3 regions of the Pseudocolwellia sp. G5-9 genome follow, and region 1 is predicted to be linked to each of the others. Evidence: predicted binding sites of a transcription regulator. Region 1 holds the regulator's gene; each other region holds the start of a gene.
What was found. The regulator FNR, encoded in region 1, switches genes on or off when oxygen is low (the NO sensors DNR and NnrR bind a similar motif). The targets are predictions, from matches to a motif close to TTGATCTAGATCAA.

Region 2: a site for FNR is predicted at 8,658-8,671, ahead of AC0L5Q_RS00080 (universal stress protein). Genes of this name have one in related genera too.
Region 3: a site for FNR is predicted at 3,118-3,131, ahead of napF (ferredoxin-type protein NapF). Genes of this name have one in related genera too.

What each region holds. Positions count from the first base shown of each region.
Region 1 covers NZ_CM147893.1:377,729-388,161, forward strand. The annotation lists gene AC0L5Q_RS01580 (hypothetical protein) at 1-180, opposite strand, end outside; gene uspE (universal stress protein UspE) at 445-1,374, opposite strand; gene fnr (fumarate/nitrate reduction transcriptional regulator Fnr) at 1,941-2,669, opposite strand; gene AC0L5Q_RS01595 (sulfite exporter TauE/SafE family protein) at 2,729-3,388, opposite strand; gene ccoS (cbb3-type cytochrome oxidase assembly protein CcoS) at 3,388-3,621, opposite strand; gene AC0L5Q_RS01605 (heavy metal translocating P-type ATPase) at 3,630-6,068, opposite strand; gene AC0L5Q_RS01610 (FixH family protein) at 6,156-6,647, opposite strand; gene AC0L5Q_RS01615 (MAPEG family protein) at 6,807-7,208, shown strand; gene AC0L5Q_RS01620 (UxaA family hydrolase) at 7,277-8,791, opposite strand; gene fucP (L-fucose:H+ symporter permease) at 9,071-10,433, shown strand, end outside.
Region 2 covers NZ_CM147893.1:11,270-21,702, forward strand. The annotation lists gene pgi (glucose-6-phosphate isomerase) at 1-366, opposite strand, end outside; gene tkt (transketolase) at 380-2,392, opposite strand; gene tal (transaldolase) at 2,483-3,436, opposite strand; gene xylA (xylose isomerase) at 3,573-4,892, opposite strand; gene xylB (xylulokinase) at 4,956-6,413, opposite strand; gene AC0L5Q_RS00070 (DUF2789 family protein) at 7,131-7,310, shown strand; gene AC0L5Q_RS00075 (methyltransferase family protein) at 7,428-8,054, shown strand; gene AC0L5Q_RS00080 (universal stress protein) at 8,146-8,541, opposite strand; gene AC0L5Q_RS00085 (hypothetical protein) at 9,148-9,390, shown strand; gene AC0L5Q_RS00090 (ThuA domain-containing protein) at 9,451-10,233, opposite strand; gene AC0L5Q_RS00095 (Gfo/Idh/MocA family protein) at 10,416-10,433, shown strand, end outside.
Region 3 covers NZ_CM147893.1:1,955,571-1,966,003, reverse strand. The annotation lists gene prfC (peptide chain release factor 3) at 1-198, opposite strand, end outside; gene AC0L5Q_RS08375 (glycoside hydrolase family 2 TIM barrel-domain containing protein) at 389-2,920, opposite strand; gene napF (ferredoxin-type protein NapF) at 3,230-3,757, shown strand; gene AC0L5Q_RS08365 (TIGR02808 family protein) at 3,744-3,881, shown strand; gene AC0L5Q_RS08360 (chaperone NapD) at 3,942-4,241, shown strand; gene napA (nitrate reductase catalytic subunit NapA) at 4,238-6,727, shown strand; gene AC0L5Q_RS08350 (nitrate reductase cytochrome c-type subunit) at 6,761-7,219, shown strand; gene AC0L5Q_RS08345 (NapC/NirT family cytochrome c) at 7,241-7,831, shown strand; gene mnmC (bifunctional tRNA (5-methylaminomethyl-2-thiouridine)(34)-methyltransferase MnmC2/FAD-dependent 5-carboxymethylaminomethyl-2-thiouridine(34) oxidoreductase MnmC1) at 7,925-9,970, opposite strand; gene fabB (beta-ketoacyl-ACP synthase I) at 10,147-10,433, shown strand, end outside.

The DNA of each region.
Region 1 (10,433 bases):
AGAAATAGTTGATAGGGCATTTAAGGCGCCTTCAGCCGTTTTTAAGTTATTAAATGCAGTTGCATGTTTAACTACATCTTCATTACAGTGAGTTGCACCAGAAAACGTAAGAGTATCAGCTAATGCAGATGTTGAAGATAAAAAGGTAAGGGTACCTAATATAGAGATGAGTTTGTTCATAATAATTTCCTTTTATATAATATTTTTTCCCTAAATACGAAACTAACATTACACAACTTTAATAATAAAATCAATAGATTGATTTGTTAATTGTAGTGTTATATATCGCTAATTGAGTTTTGTTATTGGCGAGGGATCAATTTAATATTACTACAAATAGGAGGACTTGGTTACTAAGCTAGTTAAAGTAGAGTTAAGTTGATTTAGATGTAATAGGTAATAAAGTAACTAAAATAGTAATTAGCTACTTTATTAGTGTTTTTATTACTTAACAAAAGGTGATTCATATCCATCAGGTTTTAACGCGAGTACATCACAGTTCAGTCGATCTATTACGTGTTCAGCGGTATTGCCTATTAATGTGGCTGATAATCCTGTTCTACCTACCGTGCCTAAAATCACTAATTCTGCGTCGATTTGGTTGGCAATTTCTTCGATAACATCTTCAGGTAAACCTTCTTGAACGTAGGTGTTCTCTTTCGCTATCTGGTATTTTTCACAATGTTCTGTCATCGCATCTTGGTGATGTTTTAACATAGTATCGTTGTATTCTACCGCGTTAAATTCAGGTATTTCTATGGTGATGTTAACAGGCGTACCGGGATAAGAATTAACAATGTGCACGTTACCGTTTATTGTTTTTGCTAAGTCGCTCGCTTGTGAGGTGATTTTATGGTTAAGCGAAAGGTGTTCTTCTTCATCACTTCCTACATTTATTGCTGCAAGTATATTGCCGTTTTCAGGCCATAAATGATCTTTAACTAATAACACAGGGCAAGGGCATTTACGTAAAATATGCCAGTCGGTAGGCGTAAATATAACGGATTTTAGTTTGTCGTGTTCGTGAGTACCTTTAATAACAATGTCGTGATTATGATCAAGCACTTCGCTGATCACTGCTTCAAAAGGTCTGTTGTGCCAAACAACTTTGGTGTTGATAGTAAGTGACTCTGTATCGAGTTGTTCGATAATGTTATTAAGCCATTGGTGTCTATCGTCTATAACGGTTTGTCGCATAGATTCACGTTCATCGCTTGATAACATGGTGGTCATTTCGTAAGAAAAATCAAAAATAGATAAGAAGGCTGTGATAGTAGCCTTAGTATGTTGTGCTAGTTCAATACTACGCTTTAACGCTTTTTGGTCGTCTGTCGTAGGATCAATAACCGTTAGTATATTTTGATACTTTTTCATAATATCGTCCCCAATTATTTAGCTCGTATTTATAATACCATGAGTATCAGTATAGTGTATGAACGAGTGTTTTTTAATTGTTTTACATCAAGATATTCTTAATTAATAATATCTTGATGAAGAGGGGAATATGAAATTTAAAATAGATCTTTTACGGAGATTAACAACAGTAATAATAACGTACCTTTTACTACTGTTGTTTATACCCGTTATCATTCAAGATGCAGGTTTCAGTGGGAACTAAAAACAATTTAAGCACAGATTTTACGTTCCAAACAAAATCTAAGGTCTACATCCATGTATGCAAGGCATTAAGTTTACGTCATGGCTATTCTCGGTAACTGCTCCTGCGTTACCCTAATGTCCTACATCCGTGTAGGAACCTGACTAAAGTTAATAACGAAGCATAAATTGTTTTAGACCCATCGAAGAAGCGCTTGAGCAAAATCACTTCATCAACAACGCTTTTCATAAGGGAGTAACCATTATCACAAAGCGTTGCCTTGAATTGATATCGCTCAAGCACTCTGAAATAGCCTCTTGATTGGTAACGGGTATATATCGAATTACAGTGAAGCAACTTCGTTAAGCTTTTCAATATTTTTAATGGTAATCAGTTTGCCACTCACATCGATTAAACCATTTTTATGAAACCTATTCAGTAAGCGGCTAATCGTTTCAACCGTTAAACCAATAAAGTTACCTATATCGCCACGTGTCATGGTTAATCTAAACTCAGACGCAGAAAATCCTCGTTCATGATATCTTTTACTTAACGTACTAATAAAAGTTGCTAATCGTTGCTCTGCATTTTTATGATTAAGTAACATAAGCATTTCATGATCTGAACGAATTTCAGAGCTCATCATTTTTAATATTTGTTTTTTAAGCTTTGGCATAGTGTTAGAAATAGAGTCTAACGTGTCGTATGGAATTTCACATACCATTGATGTTTCCAGTGCTTTAGCAAAACTAGGATGTTCTGAATTGGCAATGGCGTCAAAACCTAATAAATCACCTGCTAGATGAAACCCTGTAATTTGTTCTTCTCCTTGCTCATTAACGGTAAAGGTTTTAAATGTACCAGAACGAATGGCATAAAGAGATTTCATTTCGTCGCCGTCTTGAAAAATTTGCTCACCTTTATGGATAGGCTTTTTACGGTCAATAATATTATCAAGCGTATTAAGTTCTTGCTCGTTTAACGAAAATGGAAGGCATAATTCACTAATACTACAGTTTTGACAATGGATGTGTTGTTTTCCTGAGCAATTGTTGTTTTCCATAATGTCCATACTTAATCAAAGGTTAATTGATTTGGATCATATTCTAACCTTCATCTATATGCAATCGATTAAACGAGCAAGTACAAGGTATAAATACCGTAACCGATAAGGCTTATTGCCATTGTTTTTCTAAATAAGGGGTGGTTAAGTAGCGTTTTTGCTTTGATTAAGCTATACGACATAATAAGCAATGCTGGTAGGGTTCCTAAGCCAAAGCTAGTCATAATTAATGCGCCCGTAGTTACGCTGCCACTAGCTAATGACCATGTTAGCATTGAATAAATTAAACCACAGGGCAACCAGCCCCATAGCGCACCTAAACCTATGGCTTTTTGTGGTGAGTCTACAGGTATTAAACGTTTGGAGTAAGGTGATAAATATTGCCAAATAAATTTACCTAAGCGTTCAACTCTATTTAACCACATAAGCCATTGGCCAATATAAAGTCCTAAAAATATAAGAAATAGAGCGGATATTACGCGTAAACCAGCTAAAGGTACGCCAAGATTTTTAGCCGCGACAGAACCTGTAAAACCAACTATTGCGCCAATTAGGGTATAAGATAATATGCGACCAAAATTATAACTGAAAACTAAAAGTGTTTTTGAGTACGACGAATGTTTAGGTAGAGCAGAGGTTAGCATTGAGGTTATGCCACCACACATTCCTAAGCAATGGCCAGATCCCAAAATGCCTATAATAAAGGCTGAAAAATAATCAATGTTCATTAACTATCTTTTGGTTGATTTGATGCGTTGGTGTTTTTATTCTTTTCTGATATTAATTCTGATGTTGATTTATTTTTATCAGCTGCTTGATCGTCATTTTCGTCAAACAAAATACTTAAACCTTGTTTTTCAAGATCATCAAATTGTTCTGTTTTAACTGCCCAGAAAAAAAGATAAAGGCCAATAGCCGTTAATAGTACCGCGATAGGAATTAATACGTAAATTATGCTCATTGAATATATTAGCCTTTTGTATCTTTTTTGATATTAAGTAAGCGCAGTGAGTTAGTCACAACCAATATGGAACTGGCTGACATACCAATAACTGCGAGGTAAGGCGTAATATAGCCAGCCATTGCTAACGGCAACACTAAGGCATTATAACCAAATGCCCATAAGTAGTTTTGCCAAATAATTTTTTTAGTTTTTTGAGCAATGAGTTTTAACGCAGTAATATTAGTTAAATCACTGTTTAATAATATAATATCTGCGCCGTTTTTCGCAATATCTGTACCACTTCCCATGGCTATGGCTATATGAGCCGCGCTAAATACAGGCGTGTCGTTGACACCATCACCCACCATGGCAACAATATGGTCAACTTGTTTGGCTTTTAATAGCTCAACTTTATTTTTAGCACTTAAATTACTGTGAGCTTGAGATAAATGCAAAACAGACTGTGTTTTATCGCAACCGGCTTTATTGTCGCCTGAAAGCATTAAGGTTGATATTGATTGGTCATGCAAGTTTTTAATTAAGCTAGCGGCGTTATCTCTTACACTGTCTTCTAGGTAAAAGGCAGCGATAAGTTGTTCGCCTGTTACCAATACGCATTGAGCATTATTCACATTAGCTTCTGAATCGGCTAAACGTAGGGTGGGTAATAACCAACTGGGTTTACCTATTTGGTAGGTTTCGTTTTGATAATTACCTGAAACGCCTGAACTGGGTGTTACTTCTATTTGGGTGACATTAAGAGAAAAGTCTCTATGTTTAATAAATGCTTTTGCGATAGGGTGTTCTGAGTGAGATTCTAATCCAGCAGCAATAGCTAATACTTGTTTTTCGCTAAACGCACGATCAAATAATTCCACCTTACTGATAGTAAACTCACCCGTGGTTAACGTGCCTGTTTTATCAAAAGCAAAACAATTAACGTTAGGTAAGGTTTCCATTACGTGGGCTGACTTTATCAAGATACCTTTATTATTTAGTGTAACTGTTGCGCAAGTTAATGCGGTTGGTGTGGCTAACGATAAAGCACAAGGGCAGGTTGCCACTAATACCGAAAGCGTTATCCAAAAGGCTTCTTCAGGTAAGTGTATTTGCCAATAAATAGCCGTTGCTATTGAGGTAAGTAAAATTGTTGCGACAAAATATTGTGCTATTTTGTCTGAAAGCTTGGCTAATTTAGGTTTATGGGCTTGAGACGATTCACTTAAACGTATCATCTGGTTTAAGAATGAATATTGATTTTCTTTTTTTACTTCAACCGTAATATTACCATCGCCGTTAATGGTACCCGCTAAAACATTATCGCCAATATTTTTGTTAACAGGTGTTTGTTCACCAGATAACATCGATTCATTAATTTGGCTAGTACCTGAAATAACCATGCCATCGGCAGGTACAGTTTCACCAGGCTTGATCAATACAAGATCAAACTTCTTTAAATGTTTCGCGGCTATTAATTTTTCTTGTTGAGTTGTGCCTTTATCGTCAGTGATAGAAACAAGCTTGGTTGCGGTCATCGGCATTAGCTTGAGTAAATTAGCCGAAACATGAGAGGCTCGCATTCGCGCTCTAAACTCTAAAAACTTGCCAATAAGTAATAGGAAAGTAAACATGGCGACTGATTCAAAATACACTTCTCCTTGCTGACTAACCGTTGCCCAAGCGCTGGCAGAAAAAGCAAGAGTTATAGCAATAGAAACAGGAACATCCATTGAAAGGCGTTTTATTTTTAATGTATTTATCGCACCTTTATAAAAAGGAAAAGCGCCGTAGGTAACTATAGGTAAAGTTAAAATTAAGCTAGCCCATCTTAAATAAACAAGGTTGTATTCAGACATATCTGAAAACGCGCCAAAATATAATCCTACGGCAATCATTAATACCTGCATCATTAAAATGCCTGAAACGCCTAAACGCTTGATAAATGATTTACTTTGAGCTTTGTTTAGTTCTTCGATTTGGCTGGCTTTAAAGGGAAGTGCTTTATAACCGATGCTGTCTATGCGTTTTAATATTTCACTTAACTTTAGTTTATCATCTTGCCATCTAACGGTTGCGCGTTGTGTGGTTGCATTTACGGTAATAGAAACTATGCCTGTGGTTTTCGATAGCTGCATTTCAATTAACCATGCGCAGGCAGCACAACTAATACCATCAATAGTTAAAATAGCTTCTTTGTATTCGTTAGTTTTAAAGGTAAATTCGTTTTGTAAGCTTTCGTCATCTAATAATTGATTACGTTGTAACTGTTGTGGAACCAGTTGTTCGCCTTTTTTGGCTGGCTCGGTGCGGTATCGATAATATTCCGTTAAATTATTTTCAACAATAACAGAAGCAACGGCTTCGCAACCTATGCAGCACATAGGTTGTATAACGTTATCTATTTTAACTGATAAATCTATACCTTTAGGAATAGCTTCACCGCAATGGAAACACAAAGATGACATAGGTTGTTTTATTTCAGTAATGTGAGTTTATCAATAATTAGTTTAGTCATAATTAACTGGGTAATATGACTAAACTAACATGAAGGTTTAACTGTCTTTAGGTGCAGGCTCAATACTAATAGCTGAAGCTTGAGGTAAATATATCGTGTTTTGAATTTTCCATTTATTATCAAAAGTAGATAAGGTAATTTGCCACTTACCTTTAACGTCATGATCTAAGTGATGTCTAAAATTGCCATCGCCATCTGGAGTTAACGTTAAAGCGAAGTCTTTTTCTTCTTGTGTAGGATGATAAAAATTAACGCTAAGTAATGAAAATTCTTTTTCAATACCCGTAGGTTTTATCACGAGTTCATTATCTTTTAATGTAAGAGAAAATTTCATGCCTAGTTTTTGAGCTAATTTTATTTTACTTAACTCTAAGTTAATTGCTTTCCCTTTTTTGTAATAGTTACCAACTACCAGTGGATCAGGTTCGTGGTTGGCAATAATATAAGTAGCAATACCTGCAACTACGGCCGAGAAGGGTAATGCGAATACCAACCAAGCCCATGGTTCTTTGTACCAATATGTTGTCATTTATATGCCTTGTTCATGAAAATAAATAAGCGCGTATTATACGTTTTTATTAGTGATGAACCAATAAAAGATGGAGGGAATTGATTTAAATCTATAATTTTATGTGAAGGAGGTATAATTGTTTTAATTTACATTATTATAGCCGTTAAGGAGTTTTCATTGATTTACCCTGTATTTTTTATGGTATTACTTACATTAGTTATCGGAATTGTTGCATTTTTTACACGTGTAAATAGCGTAAAAGCACGTAAAGTTAATCCCAAAGCGTATAAATTAATGGATGCTGAAAGTTTTCCTGAGAGCGTTATTAAAACCACGCGTTGTTTTAATAACCAGTTTGAAGTACCGGTATTATTTTATGTGGGATGTTTATTTTACGTTGCTTTAAATATTTCTAGTGTTGTCGGTTTATACTTTGCGTGGGCTTTTGTGATACTGCGCGTAATGCATGCTTATATTCACATTACTTATAATCATTTACTACATCGTATTATTGTTTTTTGGGCCGCTGTTTTTATGGTGTTAGGTTTATGGATAACCTTGATGCTGAATATGGCGTAAATAAATGAGAAGAAAAAGGAGTGATGATCAGCTCATCTCTCCTTTTTATATTATTTTTTAATAGGTGCTTATAAAGTTACACCGTTTTTCCAAATAGAAATTTCACGATTATCGTTAATCTCGTTATTTGTTTTTTCACCTGATGCAACTTTTAGTAAGTAACTAAATAATTGTTCGGCACATTCATCAATACTCATATCAGACGTTAATATTTGGCCTGAATCGAAATCAATCCAATGTTTTTTACGCGTCGCTAAATCTGTATTCGACGATATTTTTACGGTAGGAACAGGAAAGCCTAATGGAGTTCCTCTACCTGTGGTAAAGAGAATGATATTAGCTCCTGCAGCTGAAAGGGCGGTTGATGATACCGCGTCGTTTCCAGGCGCTTGTAACAAGGTTAATCCTTTGCCAGAAGACGCTTTTTTACCATAACCAATCACTTCATTAATAATGGCTTTGCCTCCTTTTTGAATGGCGCCAAGAGATTTTTCTTCTAATGTGGTTAAACCACCAGCCTTATTACCCGGTGATGGGTTTTCGTAAATAGGTTGATTGTTTCTAATAAAGTAATCTTTAAACTCTTGCACAAGGTCAACAATTTCAGTGTAAATTTCTTTACTACATGCTCTGTCCATAAGCACTTGTTCAGCACCAAACATTTCAGGGGTTTCGGTTAAAATAACGCGACCACCGTATTGGGTGAGCATATCAGTAATTCGGCCAACAACAGGGTTTGCTGTTAAACCACTAAAACCGTCTGAACCACCACATTTCATGCCTAATGTAAGTTGCGATACCGGTACTTCGGTGCGAACGTCTTTGTCCATTTCATTCAGTAATTCTTCAACGTATTTCAAGCCCACTTCAATTTCGTTGTCTACTTCTTGGGAGTTGAAATAACGTACTTTCTTGGTATCAATATCTTTAGTTTCAGACATTAATGTAGATAACTGATTGTTTTCACAACCTAAGCCAATAACTAATACGCCACCAGCATTCGGATTTTGCATTAAACTACTTAACAGATTACGTGTATTTGATAAATCATCACCTAATTGAGAACAACCGAATGGGTGTGTTAGTGCCACAAATTCATCAGCACGACCTTCAAACTGTCTTTTACATAAATCAGTTATGCGTTTTGCAGACTGATTTACACAACCTACGGTATTAATGATCCATAAATCGTTTCGGATACCAACCTTACCATTTTTACGTACATAGCCTTTAAAGGTAGGCATGTCTGTTTTATCAGCTAAGGGAGTAGGCTCTTGATCATAATGATAGGTTTCACTACCGTTTAACTTAGTAGATAAATTATGGCTATGGATATGAGAACCCGCGGCAATATCAGCTGTCGCTTGGCCAATAACAAAACCATATTTAACAACATCATCGCCTTGCTTTAAGTTTTTCAACGCGAGTTTATGGCCTTTAGGTATCTCTTGGCTGAGCGTTACATTTTTGTATTCTTTAGATAAAACAGTGCTTTGAGCAAGAATAGAAATGGCAACGGCAACATTGTCATCATTATGTACTTTGATTACTTGGCGAAGTAAATTATTTTCAGAGTTTTTCACGTTAATAAAATTCTTAAATATGATCGTGAGTAAATTATATCATTTATATATAAAAATGTTAATCTTTACTTAATGGTCTAGCCGTAATATTATCAAACCTGAAACTTGCTATTTTTTATTTAGAAAGGAACATTCTTTAGGGTGGTAAATTAATAACGGTATTGTACGTAAAAGTCAGTGCAGCATGTAATAAAAGCAAACCATAATTAAAACAAGAGTTATAAAAATAATATAATTTATATATAAATAACTTAGGTTGTTTATAAATAGGGGACATAGATGAACACAAGCGTGAACGAAACCATTGGCGAACCGTCAACGGCTAACAATGAAGAGCAGTCTTCAAAACCTAAAATTTTAGAAGCACAATATATAGTACCTTTTATATTGGTGGCTTCGTTATTCCCTTTATGGGGTTTTGCAAATGACATAACCAATCCACTTGTAAAAGCATTTAAAGATATTTTTCTTATTTCAAATGCTCAAAGTAGTTTAGTGCAGTTTGCTTTTTATCTGGGTTATGGTGTTATGGCTATTCCTGCGGCAATTTTTATTCGTCGATTTTCTTATAAATCAGGGATATTACTTGGTCTTGGGCTATACGCGACAGGGGCGTTATTATTTCTTCCTGCTTCCATTACTATGGAGTTTAATTACTTTTTAGCTGCACTTTGGATTTTAACTTGTGGTCTAGCTTTATTAGAAACCACAGCCAACCCTTATGTTTTATCTATGGGGCATCCGGACACTTCAACACAGCGCTTAAACTTAGCGCAAGCGTTTAACCCTATCGGTTCACTTACCGGTATGTTTGTAGCCTCTAGTTATATTCTTGGTGAGTTAAAAGTTGAAGAGTTTAGATTAGCAGAAAAAGCAGCAAATCCTGACTATGCGAACATGTTGCCGTCAGTCGTGGACGGAAAATTAACACAAGCTATTCAAGATTTCTCGGTAGCTGATCCTGTTGCACATCAAGCGATGCAAGCAGCAGATTTAGTGACTGTGCGTGGTCCGTATATTGCCATTGCAGCGGTTGTTGCTGTGTTATTTGTTGTGTTTTTATTTAATAAGTTACCTAAAACTATTTCTACCGATCACCCGTTAACACTTAAAGAATTAAAAGAAACTTTCTGTCGTTTAATCGCTAATAAATGTTATTTAGAAGGGGTATTAGCACAAGCCTTTTATGTTGGCGCACAAATTATGTGTTGGACGTTTATTATTCATTACGGCATGACCTCAGTCGGCTTAACTGCAGCAGAGTCACAACAATATAATATGGTTGCTATGGGCGTGTTTTTAGCAAGCCGATTTATTTGTATTTTCTTATTGAGTTTTGTTCGCCCTGGGCAACTATTAATGTTACTTGCAGCTGGTGGCTTTGTGTTGTCGTTAGGTACTATTTTCTTAGGTGGTTATGCTGGTTTATATTGTTTAATTGGTATTTCAATATGTATGTCGTTAATGTTTCCAACCATTTATGGTATTGCCCTTAAAGGCATGGGTGACGATGCAAGTTTAGCGTCAGCGGGTTTAGTTATGGCGATTGTAGGCGGTGCGCTTATGCCACCATTACAAGCAAGCATGATTGACGCAGCTCCTCTTATTGAAGGTATTCCATCGGTGCAAACTTCGTTTGTTT
Region 2 (10,433 bases), 370 kb from region 1:
ATTAAGTGCTTTTTGGACACCTTCGCTAATGTTTTTTCCGTCAACTATGGTTGGTGTGCTTGAATGATTACGAAGAGCCGTATGCAATACAGAACGATTTTCTGTTTTATTGATACGTTCACCCGTAAACATCTTTTCACGCCATGCTTCAACGTCGCATTCTTTTGCCAAATTTAGCAATAAAGCATGAGTCTCGTCAGACATTACGTTTTTGGAATAATCGAATAAAAACTGTGAGGTATCAATCGAATATTTAGAAAAACGTTCACTATCCTTAGCAAATAAATCAACCATATGCTGTTGCTTCATTTCCTCAGCGTGAGCAGTTAGTTTTTTCCAACTTGGCAGTGAGGTTCTTGATGTCATTTTATTTCTCCACCTATACGTTTACGTTATCAAACGTAAGGGCTGTTTTAATGATATTTTCAACAGTAAAACCAAAGTGCTCGAGTAATACATTACCGGGTGCAGATTCACCAAATGAACTCATGCCAATTATTTTTCCGTTTGTACCAACATATTTGTGCCAGTAGTCCACGTGTGCTGTTTCTATTGCTATGATTGATTGAACTGCATCAGGTAATACAGACGCTTTATATGCATCGTCTTGAGCATCAAATAAATTTGTACATGGCATTGAAACCACTTGAACAGCAACGCCTTTGGCAGCTAGTTCGTCAGCTGCTTGCATTGCAATACCCACTTCAGAGCCTGTTGCAATTAAAATAAGATCAGGTGTGCCAGCACAAGCTTTTAATACATAACCGCCTTTTTCAATTGAAGCGATTTGTGCTGCATCACGTGCTTGATGTGGTAAACCTTGACGGCTGAATATTAATGCTGACGGACCATCTTGTCTTACTACGGCTGATTTCCATGCAACTGCAGATTCAACTGCATCACAAGGGCGCCATGTGTGAAGATTTGGTGTCATGCGTAAATTAGCTATTTGTTCGATAGGTTGATGAGTTGGGCCATCTTCACCTTGACCAATAGAGTCATGGGTATAAACAAAAATATTTTGAATGCCCATTAACGACGACATACGTACAGCGTTACGTGCATATTCCATAAACATAAGGAACGTTGCGCCGTAATTAATGAAACCGTCATGTAATGAAATACCATTCATAATACCGCTCATACCAAATTCACGTACACCGTAAAATAAGTAATTACCATCAGCATCGTCTGCTGATATGCCTTTAGAACCAGACCATAATGTTAAGTTAGAACCGGCTAAATCGGCAGAACCACCTAATAATTCAGGTAATAATTTACCAAAGGCTTCAATGGTATTTTGTGAGGCTTTACGGCTGGCTATGTTTTGACCTTCTGCTTGCGTTTGTGCAATAAAGGCGTCAGCGGCTTTAACAAAGTTTTCAGGTAAGGCTTTATCAAGGACACGACGAGTAAATTCAGCGGCTAGTGCTGGATGCTCAGCTTTGTATGCGTTAAGTCGTTCGTTCCATTGCGTTTCTTTTTCATTGCCTTTTGTTTTAGCATCCCAAGCTGAATAAACATCAGTAGGGATTTCAAAAGGAGCGTGTGGCCAATTTAGAAACTTGCGTGTTGCTGCAATTTCTTCATCACCTAATGGTGCACCGTGACAGTCGTGCGAGCCTGATTTATTAGGAGAACCAAAACCAATCGTTGTTTTACAGCAGATCATTGTTGGTTTGTCGGTAACGCTTTTAGCTTCTTCAATCGCTTTGTTAATGGCTACAGGATCGTGACCGTCTACATCACTGATCACATGCCAATTGTAAGCTTCGAAACGGGCAGGGGTGTTGTCGGTAAACCAGCCTTCAACATGTCCATCAATTGAAATACCATTGTCATCCCAAAAGGCAATTAACTTACCTAAACCTAGTGTGCCAGCTAAAGAACATACTTCATGAGAAATACCTTCCATTAAACAGCCGTCGCCTAAAAAGCAGTAAGTGTAGTGATCTACAATATCAAAGTTAGGACGATTGAAATGTGCCGCTAAGGTTTTTTCAGCTATGGCCATACCTACAGCATTAGAAATACCAGCACCTAATGGGCCAGTTGTTGTTTCAACACCTACTGTATAGCCATATTCAGGGTGACCCGGCGTTTTTGAATGTAATTGTCTAAACTGTTTTAATTCATCAATCGGTAAGTCATAACCACTTAAATGCAGTAGTGAATAAATTAACATTGAGCCATGACCATTACTTAGGATAAAGCGATCACGATCCGCCCAATTAGGATTGGTGGGATTATGTTTAAGATGATCATTCCACAATACTTCAGCAATGTCTGCCATGCCCATAGGTGCGCCAGGGTGACCTGATTTTGCTTGTTGTACTGCATCCATTGATAAAGCGCGGATAGCATTCGCTAAATGCTGTCTTGAAGACGTCATGATGAATTCCTTAAAATAGTTTTTTATAGTGAAATAACCCAAGGTATAAGCCGTAGGGTTATATTCTTTGAATGGTTACGGGTATAGTATTTATAAAAGTGCTGAAACCATTTGTTCTAATGTATTTTGATCTTTAGCAAAGTTACGAATACCTTCAGAAAGTTTTTCAGTCGCCATAGCATCTTCATTGTGTTGCCATGCGAAGCTAGATTCTGTTAAAGGTGTTAATTCATCACGCGATTTTACTTGAACTTTTGTCGCATCTAATTTTGTTTCAAGTGTGCCTTCACTATTTTGTAATTCAGTTAATAAGGCAGGTGAAATAGTCAGTAAATCACAACCTGCTAATTCAATAATTTCAGACGTATTTCTGAAACTTGCGCCCATTACAACTGTGCTGTAATCATAGGTTTTGTAGTATTGATAGATTTTAGTGACTGATTGAACCCCTGGATTGTTTGCACCGCTAAAGTCGGTATCTTGAGAATCTTTAGCTTTATACCAATCTAAAATGCGACCAACAAAAGGTGAAATAAGGGTTACATTTGCTTCAGCACAGGCAACAGCTTGAGCCATACTAAATAATAACGTTAGGTTACAAGCGATACCTTCTTTTTCTAGCTGTTCTGCGGCTTTAATACCTTGCCATGTTGAAGCTAATTTAATTAAAACTCGTTCTTTATTAATACCGGCTTTTTCATAAAGAGCAATTAACTTACGGCCTTTTTCAATACTTGCTTGAGTATCAAACGATAGCTTCGCATCAACTTCTGAAGAAATACGACCTGGTACGTGTTTTAAAATTTCACAACCAAAATTCACAATTAATTGATCACAAACATCGTCAATATCGGCTTTGCCGTTGACGGTAGATTTTGAAATAGCATCATCAATTAAGTGTTTGTATTGTGGAAGTTTTGCCGCTTGTAAAATAAGCGATGGGTTAGTGGTGGCATCTACTGGGTTTAATGCTTTGATAGAGTCAACATCGCCGCTATCAGCTACCACTTTTGTGACTTGTTTTAGTTGTTCAAGTAAGTTCATTTTTATTTTTGTCAGAAAACATTAAAGTTACTGACAACCTTATATTTAATGTATGTTTGCTGATCAATTGTTACCAACCGACTGATAAGCAATCGGTTGGTAAATTGTTATGGTTACTTATATTTTTGAATAAGATTTAAACGTAACGATTAACAATGTTTTCAAGTAGTTCTTGACGACCAGAAACTGGTTTAGGGTTAATGTTTTCTTCAAGTACTAACTTAGATAAACTTTCAAGGCTTTGCTCACCAGACATGATGCTTTGACCTAACTTACCTTTCCAACCAGCGTAACGCTCGTCAACAAATTGAGTTAATGGTGCATCTTCAATTAATTTAGCCGCATTAACTAAAGCTTGAGCCATAGTATCCATACCACCGATGTGACCAATGAATAAATCATCACGTTCACATGATTGACGACGAAGTTTAGTATCGAAGTTGAATCCACCCGTGTCTAAACCACCTGCTTTAAGGATTTCGTACATTACTAATGTACATTCAGCTACATCGTTAGGGAATTGGTCTGTATCCCAACCGTTTTGCATGTCGCCACGGTTAGCATCAACACTACCCATAATGCCTTCAGCGCAAGCAACTGCAATTTCGTGATGGAAACTATGACCAGCAAGTGTTGCATGGTTAGCTTCAATGTTTACGTGTACTTCACCCGCAATACCGTGCTTGTGTAAGAAACCAGCAACAGTCGCCGTATCGTAATCGTATTGATGCTTAGTAGGTTCTTGAGGCTTAGGCTCAATTAATAACTTACCTTTGAAGCCTATTTTGTTTTTATGTTCAATAACCATTTTAAGGAAACGTGCGTATTGCTCGCCTTCTTGCTTAAGGTTAGTGTTTAATAAAGTATCGTAACCTTCACGACCACCCCAAAGTACGTAGTTTTCACCACCTAAACGATGCGTAACATCCATAGCATGCTTAACTTGAGCAGCAGCATATGCGTAAAGATCTGGATTAGGGTTAGTTGAGCCACCTGCACAAAAACGTGCATTTGAGAATAAGTTAGCTGTTCCCCAAAGTAATTTAACGCCAGTACGTTCCATTTCTTTTTCAAAAATGTCGGCCATGTGATTAACGTTCGAATGGAATTCTTTTAAAGAATTTCCTTCAGGAGCAATATCAGCATCATGGAAACAAAAGTAAGGAGCACCTAGTTTTTCAAAAAACTCAAAGGCTGCTTTTGCTTTTTGTTCAGCAAATTGTAATTGGTTACCTGTAGGTTGGATCCAAGGACGATCAAATGTACCTTCACCAAAAATATCAAAACCTGTTGAACAAAAGTTGTGCCAGTAACAAGCAGCAAAACGTAAATGCTCTTTCATTGTTTTGCCAAGTACGATTTTGTTTTCATCGTAGTGACGGAAAGCTAGTGGGTTAGTGCTGTTAGCACCTTCAAATTGAATTTTGTTTACGTTGTTAAAAAATTGTTCACTCATGGTTTTCTCCTAATTAAATTTTTTATGTAGAAATTTGTTTGGTCTAAAAATGTTTAAGTCAGCCTAAAAATGTTCTTTCAAGCTAAGGTAAAGTTGTTGATATTTATGTTTTTGTGTTTCGTAGTTATTAGCCATTGTTTGGTCGGGTTCAATGACATGAACAATATCTCCCGTTACACAAACTGTGCTGGCATCTACTTTATTTACGCCAACTTTAGCTAAACGTGCAGCACCATGTGCTGGACCTACTTCGCCACCGTTGCGGTAAGTTAGCGGTTTGTTTAATACGCTAGCGAGAATTTTTCCCCATAGCTTGCTGCGAGAGCCGCCACCGATAACTGAAACTGTATCGATTTGTGTACCTGCGGCCATTAACGCTTCTTGACCATCGTTAAATGCGTAAGCTATGCCTTCTAAAACGGCACGGCCTAGTTCAGCTGCGTTAGTGTTATGGCCTAAACCAAAGAAAACACCTTGAGCATTGGGGTTGTTGTGTGGTGTACGTTCGCCAGATAAATAAGGTAAAAAGATCACTGAAGACGGCACTGAAAAATCAAGTTTTTCTACTTCGTCTAATAAGCTTTTTTCGTCTTTAAAGCCCGTTAATTGTGTAACCCAAGTTAAACAACTTGCAGCACTTAAAATTACTGACATTTGATGCCAAGTATTTGGAATACAATGACAGAAAGTATGAACAGCACTGTCTGGGTTTGGGTTGTAAGTTTCGTTCGCTACAAAATATACGCCCGAAGTACCTAAAGATAAAAAGGCTTCATTTGGATTGATAACACCAATACCGGCTGCACCAGCAGCATTGTCGCCACCACCAGCAATTACAGGGACTTGGTTCATTCCCCATTGCTCAGCAATATCTTTAGTGAGGTAACCAGTAATTTCAGTACCTTCAAACAAGGCTGGCATTTGCTCAATTGTTAAGTCGGTTGCTGTTAGCATTTTTTCAGACCATTGTCTTTTTTCAACATCAAGCCATAACGTACCTGCACTGTCAGACATGTCTGAAGCATAATCGCCTGTCATTAAAAAGCGTAAGTAGTCTTTAGGTAATAAAACTTTAGCGACTTTGTTGAAGTTTTCAGGTTCGTTTTCTTTTAACCAAACCAATTTAGGTGCTGTAAAACCTGGCATAGCAATGTTGCCAGTAATAGCACGTGTATTGGGTTCACGCGCTTCAATGGTTTTACATTGTTGTTCGCATCGTCCGTCATTCCATAACATGGCAGGGCGAATAATGTTGTTGTTATTATCGAGTAAAGTAGCACCATGCATTTGGCCAGATAAGCCCACAGCAACAACAGAAGATAATGCTTCGCTGTTTTTAGCTTTTAACGTTGCAATTGCGTCGTTAGTTGCTTGCCACCAATCACTAGGATCTTGTTCAGACCACAACGGAGCAGGGCGGCTAACCGTTAACGAAGCTGATGCTTGTTCAATAATTTTATCGTTATCATCAAGCAGGATAACTTTCACACCAGATGTGCCTAAATCAATTCCCAAGTACATAAATGCTCTCTAATAAATTTGTTTGATTGTTTGTTAGCGCTAACATTAGCATCGAGAAAATCATTTGGCAATGGTTTTATTGGTAATTAATCGTGTTACTTATAAGCAGTATAAATATTTTTTTAGTAACTTGATTTTAAGTATTTGTTTTGTAAAAAATTACTATTATAGGATTCATTGGGGAAAAAATATGTTTTTTTATGATTTATTTATATTATTAAATTATAAAACCTAGGAGGTAAATGTTATTTTTATCATTTTATTTGTTAACGTTAACATTTGTGGGTTGTTATAACTTCTATGTACATTTCATATCTAGGTTGTCATTTTTTGATAAGGAAATAGATGTTAAAACAAACAATGAAGAGTATATTTATTAATGCAGATGTGAAATGTTATACCAAATCTATTAATGAATTGACCTATTTTATACGAAGAATAAATGGTCAAATACACAGGTTCATCGTTTCAGACTGTACCTAAGCAGCAACATCCTGTAGGCGAGGCATTTATTTTAATAAGGAGTGTTCTAATTATTAAATAAATAACGATGTAATTGGCAATTTAGACAAGTATAAATGATCAATTGGCTATTGCTATTGGTATTAGTGCGTAATTGATTCATATAATGTAACTGTAATAGACTTTTATACATTGTTGCCATTACTTTTTGCCTCTAAATGGGGTGTAATACACTTAACAATAAGGATGCTTACCATGGAAAACCATAATCATTCTTTAAATAATTTATTTTCACAATTAGGTTTAGCCATTACTCATAAAGGCATTGAAGAATTGGTTAAAAAACATAAGCCTTTAGCAAGCGATATTGTGCTACATCAAGCAAACTTTGGAGTGCATCACAAATCTCTTTTTACAACAATCAAAAGACGATGATGCTGATTGGGCTGAGTTAGTTGATCAACTATACGCTATGCTACGTTAGGCATATGCAAAAATAATTAAGTCAGAAAGAACAAGTGCTATGTTAAAAATTAATGTTAAGGATAAACTATGAACACCATTAATGCCTCTTCAGGAATAATAGAATTTACACGTATATATCTCGCTATTTTTTATACGTGTGTTGCTGCTTTTTATACCATTAAAATTATACTTGCGCAGATAAAACGGCCTGTTGAATTGGTATTGCCAGGGGAGCGTTTTTGTTCAACGTGGTGGAATCACATGACGTTTCGTTTCTTTAGGCTCAGTATTTGGATGGTGTGTTTGTTCAGAGTGTTTTTTGAAGAGATAGATAATTATTTAGTCATGTTTACGTCTTTACAAACGTTACCCATTATTTTTACCGGCATTACCTTAATGACACTTGGGTTTGCTATGACCATTGTTGTGCACAGAAGTATGGGAGATAAATGGCGTTCAGGTATTGATCTTGAAGGACCTAAACAACTTATTACCAACGGATTTTTTAAGTATTCTCGTAATCCTATATTTTTATGTGTTGCTGTTTCTCAAATAGGGTTCTTTTTAGCTTTACCTTCTGTATTTACTTTAGTTTGTTTGATCATTGGTTTGTTGATGTTATACCGACAAATATTGTCTGAAGAAAAACACTTAACCAAGTTATTTGTAAACGAATATAAAATATATACAGCTAGCGTTAGAAGATGGTTATAGGGGAGTTAAAATGAGGAGGAGCTATCTCACGATAGTTCCTTATCACTTACAGCAAGAATAAAATAAAAACGTCAATCAATTACGCCAACAACTAAATTTTAATAAGCGAAACATCACACTTAGCATAGTTAGCCACGCCGTTGGCTGTAGAACCTATTAAAGCGTGAATACCTTTTTTAGAATGAGTGCCTAATATAATTAAATCTGCTTCTTTTTTTTCTGCTAGCTCACAAATTTGCTCATAAGGTTTACCAAACTTAACTGACACATTTTTTTTAGCTATACCTAAGGCGCTAGTAATAGATTCCATTTTAGGTAACGTTTCTTCTTTTAATTGTTTTTGGTAATCTTTAGGCAGTAAAGCGTATGGAATAACATGAGTTACAAACAACTTAGCATTGCATAACAGTGCAAACTCTTGAGCCTTCGCAAGTACTGCTTCACCTTCTTTACTTGCTTCAATGGCGCAAATAATTGTTTTATACATAGATACATCCTTAAATAGTTTATTAATGGTTCATTTTAATAACAAAACACAATTACCTTAATATTTCATATAGTCAAAACTTTAGAAAGGTAAAACTCAAAAAACTCATCATATTTTTGATCTACATCTAACCGTTTAGTGGTATGGCTAGTACTTTATTGAAAAAATTAGTGTGAGAGAAAAATAACTGTATTTAGCCACTAGATTACATCTTGATTGATCAATCAATTGCATTGAGTCATGTGATAAAAATTATTGGTAATATTTAATCTGAACTCGGCTTAACAAACGCTTCTCTAGCAGGTGTTTTTCCTAAATTCTGCGTTAAATTTATCTTGAATTAATAAAAACTAGCAAGCTAGGGGCTCAATAAAACTATTTTTTCTTATATTTCAATTTATTAAGTATCTCTTAAACCGAGTTCAGGTTATTTAGCTAAAGTTTTATATTTTTTAGACCATATAGTGATTATTTTATTTAATGTATTGAATTTATAGTTTTCTCTGGTAAGTTGGTGGCTGTGGAAGTGGGCGTTGTTACTGATATATCTATAGAATGATGTTAGGTGCTATACGCTTGAATTATTTGAGGTCGATGGAGTAAGTTATGTTAAAAGGAGTTGTGACTTTTTTAATATTGATTTTTTCAATATACGGTTGTTCGTCATATTCAGAGTTGAAAAAAAGTTCGGCTAATCACACCAAGTCAGGTGATTATTATGAATCTATTGGTCAACCTGAAGCAGCAAGAGAGGAACGTCAATTAGCACGAAAAGATCGTAAAAATGCACTAAAGCTTGAGGCTGTGTTAGCTGAAGTTATTAATAATAAAGATAAAATAAAAAATTAAAAACGTCTAAGAAATGAAACAAGGACAATGGCCATAATGACTTGTCCTTATTTACTTACCTTACTTCAAAATCCCTTTCCCTGTTGCAGCCCAATATATTCCGCCGTATACATGGTGCTTAAAACCTCGGTTACTGTGTACAGCGTCTAAATGTCCTAACGACGTATAAAACGAGCGGCCACCATCAAAGTTTTGATACCAAGCAATAGGATGAAATTCTCCCATACCATCGCCTGTTTGGTTATTGCCCCAGTCTGAATGTGTGTCGTAGGTGCTTTCGTCAACCTTTAATAAGTAGTTTAGATTTTTACTTTTTTCAGGACTAAAGTCATACCATTCATCCGTCCATAAAATGTTGTTAGGTATACGGTTCATACCAGGAAACGAAGTGTTTACTACTTGCATTCTCGCTGTTTGAACAACAGGATGAATAATAAAACTTCTACCCACTAATTTTTGAAACCATGGCCAATCAGCTTCAGTGTCAGACGCACTATGAATACCAACAAAACCTTTACCAGCTTGTATGTAACGCTTAAACGCGGCTTGTTGTTCTTCGTTCAGAATATCTCCGGTTGTCATCATAAAAATAACCACATCAATATCGGCTAAAAACTTATCGTTAAAGTGCGAGGCGTCTTCATGCCATACCATATTAAAATCATGTTCCTCGGCTAACGCCTTAATGTTAGCCACACCTGCAGGTATCGATTTATGGTGCCAACCTGCTGTTTTAGTAAATAACAGCACGTTAAATTGCTGAGAAAATGTTACGCACGAGCAAAGGCTAAAGCATATAAATAGCATTATTTTAAATTGAGTTTTTACAAAATTCGATGGCATTGTTTTTATCCCCATGTCTTTTTTATTTCGCAATAAATGTTATAGTTAATTTGACAATAACATAAAGATAGCATGACAATGTCGATAAGTCATATTGAAAACCATAAAAGATTTTTAAGGCAATTGCTTATAAATGATGAGTTATTGGCTTTTTTCGTATTAGGTTTAGAGGAATTAAAGTAATGCAAATCAATAAAATA
Region 3 (10,433 bases), 1.6 Mb from region 1:
AATACCACGATCTTTTTCCATTTCCATCCAATCAGATTTTGCGTGTTGACCTGATTTTTTACCTTTTACGGTTCCCGCTTTTTGTAAAGCTTGACCAAAAAGTAATACTTTTTCAGTAATGGTTGTTTTACCCGCATCAGGATGAGAAATGATAGCGAAGGTACGACGTAAATCGACTTCCTGCTGTTGTACCGACATGCAAATTACCTATTGTTAGATATAAATGAAAATAGATGAAATTAAGAGCGCGATATTATAGCGAAAAGTCGGCCGAAGGGCAGTAACAATATGTCGGAAATGTGTGTTTTTTTAGAAGTTATCTAGAAGTGGATATAAATAAGTGAGAAAACAGGTTGGTTTTATATAAAACCAACCTGTTTTCTATGAGTTACTTTTGTAAGTTTAAACTAATTGATTGTGGCTTAAAGCCTTTAGCTGTAGCGGTAATCGTTACTCTATTTGCTACAGTATTTGATTGTACGATAGCAAGAGTTCGTCCTTTAGCTGTTACTATGCTTTTTAATTGAAAGTCTTGTATATTCTCAGGAACTCCAGAATCTACACCTAACCATCTAGCATCACCGTCAACACTAAAAGTGACTTTAGTATTATCGGTTTTTACTGGGCGGCCTTTTGAATCAATAAGCTGAACCACTAAATGTGCTAAATCGTAGCCATCTGCCGTTAATGTGGTTTTATCTGCTGTTAAAGTAAAACCTACTGCTCTTCCTGCGGTTTCAAGCTTGGCTGCAATTTCTTGGCCTTTAAAACCGGCTCTTGCTGTTAGCACACCTGATTGATATGGAACAACCCAGCGGAAAATTCTATCAGGCGATTCAGACATACTGCGGAACCCAAGTGATTCACCGTTGAGTAGTAGCTCAACAATAGAGTGATTTGAGGTCACTTCAACAAGTACAGGTTCGCCTTTCTTGTAATTCCAATGCATATTAGAATTACGCCATTTGTAACTTGCTTGATCTTTAGCTACAGCCAATCCTGATAGTGGTTCAGCTTCAAAACCTGATTCAGATAAAGGTAAAGTCCCTAATGAAATATGTGGTTCATTAACCCAAACACTTTTAAAGTAATTCCAACCTTGCACTTTAAAACCAGCTAAATTAAGCATGTCGCCCCAGCCACTTTTAGCTGGCCATTTTTTGTGTCTTTCGCCCATGTAGTCAATACCTGTCCACATAAATTGGCTAAATACACCAGGAAATTGCAGTACTTGTTTCCAATCATCCCAACTACCTGGATTTTCATTAATAGTCACTTGTTTGTCAGGAAAGTGAGTTTGTGCCCAAGGAATAACACTGTTGCGGTAACTGTATCCTGCGATATCTACTGCATCAGCATATCCACTTACATGACTTACTTGGGGTAAAATAAAGTTAGCTGTTGTAGGGCGCGTTGTATCAAGTTCTTTTACCCATTTATTTAACTTAACAGCAGTATCAGCAAGAACATGCTCACCTTTGGTAGATTCATCGTATCGTTTCTTTAGCTCTTTGGGTGTAAATTTAGGAGCGGATCCCCAAAAGCTGCCATCCATTTTCATTGGATCATCTAAGTCACTCCAAAATCCAGTAACGTAACGGTAATGTACATAAGTCCATTCAATTTCATTACCTATACTCCACATAAATACACTGGGGTGATTTCGATCACGAAGCATAGTACGTGTTAAGTCGCTTTTTGCCCATTGTTGAAAATGTTCAACGTAACCTTTGGTAATATTGTCATCGTGGCGTTCATGGTAGTTAAGACGTTTGTCTTTAGCGTAATCAAATTCATCAAAAAATTCGTTTTGAACTAATATGCCCATCTCATCACATAAGTCTAAAAATTCTTGAGAAAATGGGTTATGCGTTGTTCTTATTGCATTCAATCCAGCATCTTTTAGTGAGGCAAGGCGTCTACGCCATACTTCTTTTGGTACTGCCGCACCGACTAAGCCGCCGTCATGGTGTAAAGAAACACCTTTAACTAAAGTTGATTTTCCGTTAAGAAAAAAGCCTTTCTTAGGAATAAAAGCAATGCTACGAATACCAAATGGAGTTGTGTAGGTATCTACATTTTTACCTTCAATAGATAATGTTGTTACTGCAGAGTACATATTAGGTTTATCAATATCCCACAATTTAGGGTTATCAATAGTGAATTTGGCTGTATAGGTATCTTTTTTGTTTGATTTTAAGCGCTCTTTTTTCGTACTTGTAGCAACAATGTTACCTTTATTATCAATGATTTGAGTTGTTAATTGAAAACGATTTGTTGAGCTGTGTTTGTTCTCAACATCGATTTTTATATTCACTTTAGCTTGTTCGGCTGATACTTCAGGCGTTGTTACAAAAGTTCCCCAAATAGGAATATGTAATTTGTTGACGGTAACGAGTTTTACATTTCTATAAATACCGCTACCGGTATACCAGCGGCTATCACCATAACGTGAATGATCAACATGTACGGTTAATATATTGTCGCTACCGTTAGTCGTTAATTTATCACTTAAATCGAAGTTAATAGGAGAATAACCATAAGGGTTATGACCTAGCTTCTTACCGTTAAGCCAAAAAGTGGCATTGTTGTATACGCCATCAAACATCACAAAAACTTTTTCGTTAGCTAAATCAGCGGTTGTTTTAAAGTGCTTTTGATATATGCCAACTCCCCCTGGTAAATATCCTGTAGCGCCTTCTAACGATTCAGAGAAAGATGCTTCAACACTCCAATCGTGAGGTAAGCGCAAGTTACGCCATTCCTTATCATTAAGGGGTAACTTCTCAGGTAATTCAGTGGAGTCAACTAGGGTAAATTTCCAATTAAAATTGAAATCTACTTCCCGCGGAGGGGTCTCTGCTTTAGCGGTAAAGCCAAACATTATGCTTATTAGAATTAATGTGGTTATTACTCTCAAAATGTTGCTCCGAAATAGGTTCTTGTAGAAGTGATTAAATTGATGTTTTGTAATTTTGTTAACTCAATCTTGAAATATGTATGGTTAATTGTCAACAAAATGATGTTTATAAGTGAGTTTATGTATTTAAATATAAAATAGCTTTTCGTTTGTTAAATTTTGTATAAAAAGAATCTTTTTATACAAGCTAAACAAAGTTGACCTAAATCAACTTTATTTTAAAGGTAGTAATGTATTGTTCAGCTTATGTACCAAAGTTAAATATCTATAATCATGTAGATATGCGTAAGTCATTCTTTTAGGTGTGTAATGGTTGATCTCGCCAGACGAAATTTTTTTAATGTAACTAAAAAAAACAGTAAGCCAGCTATACGCTTACCTTATGTTATTAATGAAAAAGTTTTTACAGATAATTGCACTCAATGCGAGGAATGTATAAATGTTTGCCCAGAAAAAATTATTGTAAAAGGAGATGGTGGTTTTCCTGAAATTGACTTTAATAAAGGCGAGTGCACGTTTTGTAATAAATGTGTAGAAGCATGTAAAGAGCCTATTTTTACTCAAGTTGAAAGTGAAAAACCTTGGGATTTAGCGATTGAAATTAAGGCTAATTGTTTAGCAAAAAAACAAGTGTATTGCCTAAGTTGTCAAGATAACTGTGAAACCGAAGCTATTTCATTTACTTATATTAATCAGTCAACTCCTCAACCTCAAATTTCTTTAGATAGCTGTAATGGCTGTGGAGCATGTGTTGCTGTATGTCCACAAACGGCTATTGAATTATCACCCAAAAATGAATTTTTAAACACAATTGGAGAAGCTTATGAGCGCTCTTGAATCTTTAATTTGGAATATTTTAGGTTATTCATCTATGCCTATTATTTTCTTGATGGGTTTTATTGCAACGGCTGGTGTATCAATGCTGGCGTTAAAAATTATCGGTGCAAAACCACTAAAATAAACAATTATCTTGTATTTTTTGTGTAAGCGAAAATACAAATAAAAATAAGGATCGAATATTTTGATCAATTTATTAGAAGAAACTCCAGTAAATATAGCAGGAGTTATGTTTGTAGCTCATCCCTCTAAAGTATCTGCTGTTGCAAAGGAATTGGGTCAGTTTCCTGGAGCAGAGGTACATGTAACCGGTAATACCGGCAACATGGTTGTTACGATCGAGGAAGTTATCACTAATCCTAAAAAGAGTAAATTAATAGACATTATTACAGACATGGGATTAGTGAATGGTGTTATTTCTTCTTCTTTAATTTTTCATCATAACGATGCCGGATTGCCACAACACCAAGAGGTAAAATCATGAAAGTAACAAGAAGAGACTTTATTAAAGCAAATGCTATTGCTGCAACTGCTGTTGCTGCCGGTGTGGCAATACCAAGTTCAGCATCAAACCTTATGACTAAATCGTCAGATACCACAATCAAATGGGATAAAGCTCCCTGTCGTTTTTGTGGAACAGGTTGTAGCGTTTTAGTAGGAACTCAAGAAGGCAAAGTGGTTGCTACGCAAGGTGATCCTGAAGCCGAAGTGAATAAAGGCCTAAACTGTATTAAAGGCTATTTTTTATCAAAAATTATGTACGGTAAAGATCGCCTAACTCAGCCATTGTTAAGAATGACAAATGGTAAATACGACAAAGAAGGTGATTTTGCTCCAGTAAGCTGGGATAAAGCTTTTGATGTAATGGCTGAAAAATTTAAAGCGGCTATTAAAAAGAAAGGCCCAACGTCTGTAGGTATGTTTGGTTCTGGTCAGTGGACTGTTTGGGAAGGGTATGCCGCGTCAAAATTAATGAAAGCGGGTTTTCTTAGCAATAATATTGACCCAAATGCACGTCACTGTATGGCATCTGCAGTAGGTGGATTTATGCGTACCTTTGGTATGGATGAGCCTATGGGATGTTACGATGATCTAGAGAATGCCGATGCTTTTGTGCTTTGGGGTTCAAATATGGCCGAAATGCATCCTATTTTATGGTCACGTTTAACAGATCGTCGATTAAGCGCACCACACGTAAAAGTCAATGTATTATCAACATACAAGCACCGTAGTTTTGAACTTGCAGATAACGGTATGGTGTTCATACCTCAAACAGATCTAGCCATCTTAAACTTTATTGCAAATTACATTATTCAAAATGATGCTGTTGATAAAGAGTTTTTAAAGAAACATGTAAACATTCGTGAAGGTGTCACTGATATCGGTTATGGATTACGCCCAACTCATCCTTTAGAAAAGTCAGCTAAAAATGCGGGCAGTGGTGCTTCAATGCCAATGAGCTTTGAAGAGTACGCTAAGTTTGTTAGTACATATAGTGTTGAATATACGTCTAAAATATCAGGTGTTCCTGAAGCTAATTTACTTGAAATGGCTAAGCTATATGCTGACCCTAAAGTGAAAGTTACATCATTTTGGACGATGGGATTTAACCAACATACCCGAGGTGTTTGGGCAAATAACTTAATTTACAACATCCATTTATTAACAGGAAAAATATCTGAACCGGGTAACAGTCCGTTTTCTTTAACTGGGCAGCCTTCTGCTTGTGGAACAGCGCGAGAAGTTGGAACGTTTTCACACAGATTACCCGCTGATCTTGTGGTAAATAATCCTAAACATAGAGCCATAGCGGAAAAAATTTGGAAACTACCCGAAGGTACTATTCCTCCTAAACCTGGCTACCATGCGGTATTACAAAACCGTATGTTAAAAGACGGTAAGCTGAATGCGTATTGGGTAATGTGTAATAACAATATGCAAGCGGCGGCCAATATAACAGAAGAGGCATTTCCGGGTTACCGCAATCCTGAAAACTTTATTGTGGTTTCTGATCCTTACCCAACGGTTACAGCACAAGCGGCAGATTTAATTTTACCTACAGCTATGTGGGTTGAAAAAGAAGGCGCTTACGGCAATGCGGAACGTCGTACTCAGTTTTGGCATCAGCAAGTTAAAGCACCGGGCGATGCTCGCTCAGACTTATGGCAATTAGTTGAATTTTCAAAACGCTTTAAAGTGGAAGAAGTATGGCCAGAAGAGTTAATTGCAAAAATGCCATCAGTACGCGGAAAAACATTATTTGATGTTTTATATGCTAATGGCAATGTGAATAAATTTCCGATGAGTGAATCTAAAGGCGATTTAAACTTTGAGGGTGATGAATTTGGTTTTTATATCCAAAAAGGCTTATTTGAAGAGTATGCCGAATTTGGTCGAGGTCATGGACATGATTTAGCTCCTTTTGACCGTTACCATGAGGAGCGCGGTTTAAGGTGGCCTGTTGTTGATGGTAAAGAAACTAAATGGCGTTACAGAGAAGGGCACGATCCTTATGTAGAAAAAGGAAGTGAAGTTCAGTTTTATGGTAAGTCTGACAAAAAAGCGATTATTTTTGCCTTACCTTATGAACCTGCAGCTGAATCACCAGATGAGGAGTTTGATCTTTGGTTAAGTACCGGGCGTGTTTTAGAGCATTGGCATTCAGGTTCTATGACAAATCGTGTACCTGAATTACATAAAGCCTTTCCTGATGCTGTGTTATTTATTCATCCAGACGATGCGAAAGAACGCGGTTTACGCCGAGGAGATCAAGTACTGATTGAATCTCGACGTGGAGAAGTTAAATCGCGTGTTGAAACGCGAGGAAGAAATAGACCACCAAAAGGGCTTGTTTTTATGCCTTGGTTTGATGCAAAGCAGCTTGTAAATAAGTTAACCCTTGATGCCACCGATCCTTTGTCAAAACAAACGGATTACAAAAAGTGTGCAGTAAAAGTTAGCAAGGTTTAAATTAAACTTACACCAATTAAGGTGGAGGAAAACATGAAATTATTAATAATTATCGTCACCATACTAGGTCTTTCTTTTGCTGTTTTATCTCAGGAGAAAGTAACCGTAAATACAGGTTCTTTAGATACGATTAGAGGCGCAGCTAGCTTAGACGAAACACGTAAAGCAGATCCGTTTAAACGTGTGATAAAAGACAAAAATCCAATAGCACGTAATTATGTGCATCAACCACCTGTTATTCCACATCAAACACGTGGGTATCGTATAGATTTAAACAGTAACAAGTGTTTAACATGTCATGGTTGGAAATATGCAGCAGAAACAGGAGCAACCAAAGTAAGTTTAACTCACTTTGAAACTCGTGATGGCAAGGTACTCAGTGATGTATCGCCTCGTCGTTACTTTTGCTCTCAATGTCATGTTACGCAAGCAGACGTTAGACCTTTAGTTGAAAATACTTTTAAACCCGTTGAGTCATTAACCAACAATTAATTACGGAATGTAGGAGGTCATATGTCTCAACAATCAAAATTTAAACAAATATGGCAGTATTTGAAATCTCCAAGTAGTGCCGCTTTATGGGTTATCTTAGCGCTTGGTTTTGCAGGTGGTGTCATTTTTTGGGGGGGATTTAACACCGCCTTAGAAATAACTAACACTGAAGAGTTTTGTATCAGTTGTCATGAAATGGAAGACAACGTATACGAAGAGTACAAAGAAACTATTCATTATGCTAACCGTTCGGGTGTTCGTGCTACTTGCCCAGATTGTCATGTTCCTAAAAAATGGACACATAAAATTGTACGTAAAATTGCCGCCAGTAAAGAAGTATGGGGTATGTTAACGGGTATGATTGATACACGAGAGAAATTTACAGAACACCGTAGAGCACTAGCAGAGCGTGAATGGAAGCGCATGAAAGATAACGACTCGCTTGAGTGTCGTAACTGCCATAACTTTGAATACATGGACTTTTCAGAGCAAGGAAATCGCAGTGTTAAAATGCATTCTGACGCGCTAGCTTCAGGTGAAAAAACGTGTATTGATTGCCACAAAGGTATTGCACATCAACTACCTGATATGAAAGGCGTTGAAAACTGGTAAGCATTTATTTTTTATACAATACATGCAAAAAAAATAAAGCATCGATAGTATTTAATACTGCCGATGCTTTTTTATTTCTTCGAGTTAATGGACTTATATTTTTCGTTTAATTAAATCTCTTATCACAAAACGATTCGGTGACAGATTAAATAACATTTTACTATCTATAGGGTAAGGTGTTCCGCAAATATCTGCGGCTAAAATTTCAGCTGCAAGTGGTGCGCTACATAAACCTCTAGCACCTAAGCCCGTTAACACATATAAATTATTGATAGTAGGAGCGGCCTGATAAAACTTCCAATTCTTGTCTTTACGTAAATGGGCATAAGTTGCTGTATGCGCTTCAATATTTGGCATGGCGCCTACCATAGGTAAGTGATCTGGTGTCATACATCTTAACCTTGCTTTTGCTGACGCTACGTCGTTTATGCTCCAGTTAGTTAATTCAGGTAAACATTGGTTTAACATGCTGAGGTTATATTCATCGCCTTGCTGATTTGCTGTAATATCAAAGCTATTTTTATCAAAGGTTGCGCCGATACAATGAATATTTTTATGTGCAGGGGTTAAGTAACCTTTATGGCAAATAACCGTTGAAAGTTTACCAATACTATTATCGGTTTTCATACTTGTTATTTGTCCTCTAACTGAAGTTAAAGGTAGCTGGTTAATGGTGTTCATGTGAATAGAGTCAGCGCCACCGCATACAATAACAATACTTTCTTTCAGCTGTTTTTTAACACTACCCTTATCAGTATTGAGTATCCATGACTGATCCGCCTTTTGTGTTAACGACTCAACTTTTATACTATTTTCTACTCTTAACCTGTTGGTCGATTTAGCTGCATTTAGTAAAGCTGATACCAACTCTTGTGGGGCAATCCAACCGGCTGATGGCATAAATAAACCACCATGCTGTAAAGGTAAGTTACTTAGTTGACTTGCTTGTTCAGCAGTAACTGAATGAATGAGTGTTTTAGGCCACGCTTGTATTTCTTCAAATAAAGTTTGGCGTTTTTTAAGGGCGTCTTTGTAAGATATTTCTAATAATCCACACCATTGATGTGAAAAATGAAAACCTTGCTTTAATAATGAATGATATAAATGTAGAGCACGCCAATATGCGGTTTCGTAAAATTCGCTAATATCATCTCGTTGCTGATGCAGTAGAGGAAACAGTGCTCCTATAGCATTACTTGATGCACCTTGGGCAACCGTATTGTCTTTACAATATAAGGTTACTTTTACACCTTGTGTTGTTAAATAATAAGCTGCACATGCTGAAGCAATGCCACCACCTATAATAGCAACGTGTTGTGGTTTAGTAATGCGAGGGCGTGATTGATAACCTTTTCCTATCAATTTTGTTTGTTGGTAAACCGCGCGTAATACTTCTTTTTTGAGTCCTGACGTTTCTATTTTTTGTAATCGAAACCCCACATCTATTAGCTGGCGTCTAACAAAACCAGCAATAGTAAAAGTAGATAATGTCGATTGTTCCTTGGCTAAGCGAGCAACTTGTTCAAATAACTCAAGGCTCCACATTTCTGTATTTTTTCTTGGTGAAAAACCATCTAAATACCAAGCGTCTACTAAGCCTTGTTTTGGCGATTTTAACGCTGTATAAGTTTCGGTAGCGTCACCTAAATAAAGAGATAAAGATACACTTCCATCATAGAAGCTAAATGATAGTAACTTGTTTGTTACTGTTTCAATATCATCAGGATATTGCTCAAGAAAAGGTTGGTAAAACTCAGCAAGATCAGGAAATAACTGGAGTGACTGAGTGAGTTGGTTTTTGCTTAATGGAAATTTTTCAACACTAATAAAATGAAGTTTATGTGTGTTTTTTTCTTCAGTTTTTTTATTTTCAGTGCTTAGAACATCTGAATAAGTAGATAAAACGCTTTCTTTATAAGCTTCTAACGTTAATAAAAAATTTAATCCTGTGCCGAAGCCGGTTTCAGCAATAGTAAATAAACTATCATTATTTTTTAGTCGTTCTACAATATTATTAGCTTGTATAAAAACGGTTTTACTTTGGTCGCAACCGGTTTTACTATCAAAATAAATGTCGTCAAAATGAGTGGAGTAAGGCGCGCCATTATCTTGAAATATAAGAGAAGTTTTTGAGCTCACTAGGTATAAAATCTTATGTTAGTAAATGAACAGTTCAACAACATTTTATCTTTTTTAAAATGTAATTGATATTGAATTGAAGAAATCAGTGTACAGGTGTACACTGAGCAGACCAGATGGCGGGTAATTATCTGTATGATATGCTCGAATTTTTAAATTTTTGAATGGTTATATAAATGAAACGTGTAGTAATCACTGGATTAGGCATTGTGTCAAGCATTGGCAACAATAGCGAAGAAGTTTTAGCGTCTTTAAAAACAGGGCGTTCAGGTATCTCTCGTTCAGAGAGTTTTGCTGAAGTAGGTTTACGCAGCCAAGTTTGGGGCATGCCAACCATTAACGTTGCTGAACATATTGATCGTAAAGCTATGCGCTTTATGGGTGATGCAGCAGGTTATTCTTATATTGCTATGCAGCAAGCTATTGACGACGCAAAATTAACACCTGAGCAAGTATCTAACTT